2 regions of the Paenibacillus larvae subsp. larvae genome follow, and region 1 is predicted to be linked to the other one. Evidence: a T-box and tRNA genes for the amino acid it is inferred to sense, from the RefSeq annotation. Region 1 holds a T-box; the other holds one or more tRNA genes.
The links. A T-box is a leader RNA that pairs with one kind of tRNA and senses whether it is charged. The one in region 1 lies ahead of trpS (tryptophan--tRNA ligase), so its partner is inferred to be a tRNA-Trp.

Region 1 (2,356 bases):
CAACACCGACCGAAATGACCGGATACACCTGTATGCACCAAAGCCGCAGGTAGGAGAAGGGTTGGTTATTGCCGTAGCCAAGGATGCCGCTTTCCATTTTTATTACCCCGAGAATCTGGAACTTCTGGAAGCATACGGGGCAAAATGCGTGTATTTTTCTCCGTTGAATAACGAACCCGTACCAGCAGAGGCAAGCGGTTTAATTTTGGGAGGAGGTTATCCCGAAGAATTCGCAATTACTCTTGCCGGGAATGTTGTCACGATGAGGTCAATACGTAAAGGTATTCTTTCAGGCATGCCTACGATCGCCGAGTGTGGAGGTTATATGTATTTGGCCAAAGAAATTGTGAATACCCAGGGAGATTCTTACCCAATGGTAGGACTTCTGCCCGCTAAAGTAATCATGCAGAATCGTCTGGCTGCCTTGGGATACAGGGAAATAAGCGGCTGGGGCCAACACGAGCTTCTGCCTGAAGGGGAAACGGCGAAAGGGCATGAATTCCATTATTCAACCCTTCATGTTGAAGAGGGGGCTGAATGGACGCCAAATGTTAAAGTTAAAGGCAAGGGAGGCGAATTTTCTCCGGAGGGAGTACGTCTTCAGTCTTTATTTGCGGGATATACCCATATGCATTTTGCATCTAATGAAGAGATTGTACCAAGATGGCTTGGACTTTGCAGGCGTTTTGAAAAGAACAGGGAAAGGGTAGAAAACCGGTCCAAGGCATAGGCGGTAAAGGTCTGAGGCGAAAGGTTGACTTTTTGATGTGAAAGCGGTGATAATAATACAAAATAAGATCACAAAGCTTTGATAGGAAGTAGTAGGTCGTTGTCAGTCTGCTCAGAGAGCCGATGGTTGGTGGGAATCGGATGGACGGACGAACTGAATGGATCCTTAAGCTCTGCAGGGGAACGAAAGCAGACTGTTTACGGCCGCTTTTTAGTATCCTGCAGCGTTATCCTCCCCGTTACCGGAGATATAAGGTCTGTTAACCGGCATACAACCAGGTGTCCAGGTTAAAGATAAATTAGGGTGGTACCACGGCTTTTCGTCCCTTTCCAGACGAAGAGCTTTTTTATATTCTATTTAAAGATGGGGGTTTTGTAGATGAAACGAGTTTTATCGGGGATGCAACCTAGCGGGCAGCTTACTCTTGGCAATTATATCGGAGCACTACGCAATTATGTGAAAATGCAGGAACAATACGACTGTTATTTTATGGTGGTGGATCATCATGCCATTACTGTTCCTCAGGACCCGGCTGCCTTAAGGGAACAGACCGAATCAGCTGTGGCCCTTTACCTGGCCGCGGGACTGGATGCGGACAAGGCTTGTGTATTCCTTCAGTCCCATGTACCTGCCCATGTCGAACTGGGTTGGATTTTAACAACGATAACTTATATGGGTGAACTCGAAAGGATGACCCAATTTAAAGACAAATCTGCAGGGAAGGAGACGGTTGGAGCCGGATTATTTACTTATCCGTCCTTGATGGCAGCTGATATTTTACTTTATAATGCTGATCTGATTCCGGTAGGAGAGGATCAAAAGCAGCATCTGGAACTGACTCGGGACCTAGCCGCACGTTTCAACAATCGCTTTGGGGAGACTTTTCGTATGCCCGATCCTTATATTCCGGAGGTAGGGGGGCGGATTATGTCTCTCGATGATGCTTCCAAAAAAATGAGCAAGAGCAATCCAAATAAAAACAGCTTTATTACGATGCTGGACGAACCTTCTGTAATACGCAAAAAAATCAGCCGTGCAGTTACGGATTCAGGCAGAGAAGTCAGATTTGATCCGGTGCAAAAATCTGAAATCAGTAACTTGATGAGCATTTATACACATTGTTCGGATTTAACCCTGGCTGATTTAGAAGCTAAATATGAAGGGCAAGGATATGGAGCTTTCAAAAAAGATCTGGCAGAGGCTGTGGTCTCGACTTTCGAACCTATTCAGCAGCGCTACCGGGAGATCCGGGAATCCGGCTATATCTTTGATGTATTGAAGAAGGGAGCAGAGAAAGCTTCTGAAACGGCGGAACTAACCTTAAATGAAGTCAAAGAGAAAATGGGCTATATTCTTCCTCTCTGAGAGAAATAAGGTGCCTTCTTCTTAAGAAAAAAGTGCCCGAAACCAGGGCCCTTTTTTCTTTTCCCATAATCCTATCCACTTCTCTGTCTAACTCTTTTAAGTACTTTTGAGACTACGTAAAATATACGTTATGCACTTGCCACTTTCAGGGAAACGGCCAGCCACAGCTCCTTCAAACTGACACATACACCTACTGCCCCCAATAATACGGTACCTCCGACAGCGAATAAAAGGGCTATCCATCGCGGCATAGTTTCACGA
Region 2 (2,356 bases), 1.8 Mb from region 1:
GGCTTATCCTAAAGAAACAACTGTTCTAAGTACACTTTGCTTCGCTGCTAGTTTTCAGGGTGCAAGAGGCTGGTTCAAGCTGCATGCCTTTTCTAAGGCAGGATATTTTCTCGCAGCCTGACCGAGGCAGTAATGCTTCGAAAAATCCTATTCCCCGATAGCTCAGTTGGTAGAGCACTCGACTGTTAATCGAGTTGTCACAGGTTCGAGCCCTGTTCGGGGAGCCAATGGAGAGGTGTCCGAGTTGGCCGAAGGAGCACGATTGGAAATCGTGTAGGCGCCAAAAGCGTCTCGAGGGTTCGAATCCCTCTCTCTCCGCCATTATATATCCGGCCCGTTGGTCAAGGGGTTAAGACACCTCCCTTTCACGGAGGTAACAGGGGTTCGAATCCCCTACGGGTCACCATGTATAATTTTTCTTTTGACAAAGCAGTGAGAACCTAATATAATTGAACTCACATTGCTTTATATGGACGCTTAGCTCAGCTGGGAGAGCATCTGCCTTACAAGCAGAGGGTCGGCGGTTCGATCCCGTCAGCGTCCACCATAATTTAACCCGGAAGATAGGCATAAGCGATTAGCAGATACGCTTGCTTCTAAGGTTAATTGCCGCGGGGTGGAGCAGTCCGGTAGCTCGTCGGGCTCATAACCCGAAGGTCGTAGGTTCAAATCCTGCCCCCGCAATATGGAGCTGTGGTGTAGAGGCCTAACATGCCTGCCTGTCACGCAGGAGACCGCGGGTTCGAATCCCGTCAGCTCCGCCATTCTATTCCATGAATCATGATGTCATGGAAGTTCTGGAAATAAGTTGAGGCTCGGTAGCTCAGTCGGTAGAGCAGAGGACTGAAAATCCTCGTGTCGGCGGTTCGATTCCGTCCCGAGCCACCATAGCGACCAGCCGGTGTAGCTCAATTGGTAGAGCAACTGACTTGTAATCAGTAGGTTGGGGGTTCAAGTCCTCTCGCCGGCACCATCGCATAGTTTTATAATGTGGAGGCTTAGCGAAGTGGCCAAACGCAGCAGACTGTAAATCTGTTCTCTTACGAGTTCGGTGGTTCGAATCCATCAGCCTCCACCATATTATAGGGGCATAGTTTAAAGGTAGAACAGCGGTCTCCAAAACCGTTAGTGTGGGTTCAATTCCTGCTGCCCCTGCCAAAGTTTTATGGCGGTCGTGGCGAAGTGGTTAACGCATCGGATTGTGGCTCCGACACTCGAGGGTTCGATTCCCTTCGATCGCCCCATATAGTCCTGTTGGGGGTTAGCCAAGCGGTAAGGCAACGGACTTTGACTCCGTCATGCATAGGTTCGAATCCTATACCCCCAGTTTAATGCGGAAGTGGCTCAGTGGTAGAGCATCGCCTTGCCAAGGCGAGGGTCGCGGGTTCGAACCCCGTCTTCCGCTCCATCCTAAGGCGCCATAGCCAAGTGGTAAGGCAGAGCTCTGCAAAAGCTTTACCCCCAGTTCGAATCTGGGTGGCGCCTCCATTATTTACGCCGGAGTGGCGGAATCGGCAGACGCACAGGACTTAAAATCCTGCGGTAGGTGACTACCGTACCAGTTCAAGTCTGGTCTTCGGCACCAGTTCTATCGAATAGTAAGTGCCCTTAGCTCAGCTGGATAGAGCGTTTGACTACGAATCAAAAGGTCAGGAGTTCGAATCTCTTAGGGCACGCCAGTAAGCCGGTGTGGCGGAATGGCAGACGCGACGGACTCAAAATCCGTTTCTCGCAAGAGAGTGGGGGTTCAAGTCCCTTCACCGGCATAATTCAAAAAGCAAGTGCAGCTATTACCCTGCACTTGCTTTTTCTATATACCCAATTCCACTGCATTTCTTTTCAAGAATAATTCTGTTATTTTTTGTTTCCAATTTGTTTTGATTTCTTTTTTACTAGCAGCATTCATTACCCTTATTATTGGAACATTTGCTTTAGAAAGGACTTTACCTGTTTATTGAACCAGCCAGGTTGCTCCAAAGGTGTCAGATGTGCGGATTTATCTATCTGAACATATTGGGAATCAGGAATTTTATCCGCCATTCGCTGCATCACATCGGGAGGAGTAATAGGGTCTTCGGTTCCGGCTACGATTAAGACAGGAACAGAAATGGAAGATAAATCCTGAATCGAACTCTCACGAAATGCCATAGCCAGACTGATGTGTGCCAAACCGGCCGGGTCCATGGACAGAATCATGTTTTGGATATCTTGTACCAGTTTTTGATTATCTTTTTTAGTATCCGCGGCAACAAGGTTTGGTAACATCTGCTCAACTAACTGGTTGGAGCCATGTTCAAGCAGGTTCCCAGCTGTATGCAATCGTTTTGTTTGGCCTTCGACTGTGTCCGCATCCGGT

Region 2: it encodes a tRNA-Trp, which carries the amino acid that the T-box ahead of trpS (tryptophan--tRNA ligase) is inferred to sense. The anticodon was not compared.

What each region holds. Positions count from the first base shown of each region.
Region 1 is NZ_CP019687.1:2,138,368-2,140,723, reverse strand. Features, by position in the region: gene BXP28_RS11165 (cobyrinic acid a,c-diamide synthase CobB) at 1-730, shown strand, start outside; T-box leader at 800-1,060, shown strand; gene trpS (tryptophan--tRNA ligase) at 1,109-2,095, shown strand; gene BXP28_RS24225 (hypothetical protein) at 2,224-2,346, opposite strand.
Region 2 is NZ_CP019687.1:328,058-330,413, forward strand. Features, by position in the region: rRNA gene BXP28_RS01745 (23S ribosomal RNA) at 1-11, shown strand, start outside; tRNA gene BXP28_RS01750 (tRNA-Asn) at 152-227, shown strand; tRNA gene BXP28_RS01755 (tRNA-Ser) at 230-321, shown strand; tRNA gene BXP28_RS01760 (tRNA-Glu) at 332-406, shown strand; tRNA gene BXP28_RS01765 (tRNA-Val) at 472-547, shown strand; tRNA gene BXP28_RS01770 (tRNA-Met) at 611-684, shown strand; tRNA gene BXP28_RS01775 (tRNA-Asp) at 688-764, shown strand; tRNA gene BXP28_RS01780 (tRNA-Phe) at 813-888, shown strand; tRNA gene BXP28_RS01785 (tRNA-Thr) at 898-973, shown strand; tRNA gene BXP28_RS01790 (tRNA-Tyr) at 993-1,078, shown strand; tRNA gene BXP28_RS01795 (tRNA-Trp) at 1,085-1,158, shown strand; tRNA gene BXP28_RS01800 (tRNA-His) at 1,169-1,244, shown strand; tRNA gene BXP28_RS01805 (tRNA-Gln) at 1,256-1,327, shown strand; tRNA gene BXP28_RS01810 (tRNA-Gly) at 1,334-1,408, shown strand; tRNA gene BXP28_RS01815 (tRNA-Cys) at 1,415-1,488, shown strand; tRNA gene BXP28_RS01820 (tRNA-Leu) at 1,497-1,585, shown strand; tRNA gene BXP28_RS01825 (tRNA-Arg) at 1,603-1,679, shown strand; tRNA gene BXP28_RS01830 (tRNA-Leu) at 1,684-1,766, shown strand; gene BXP28_RS01835 (alpha/beta fold hydrolase) at 1,915-2,356, opposite strand, start outside.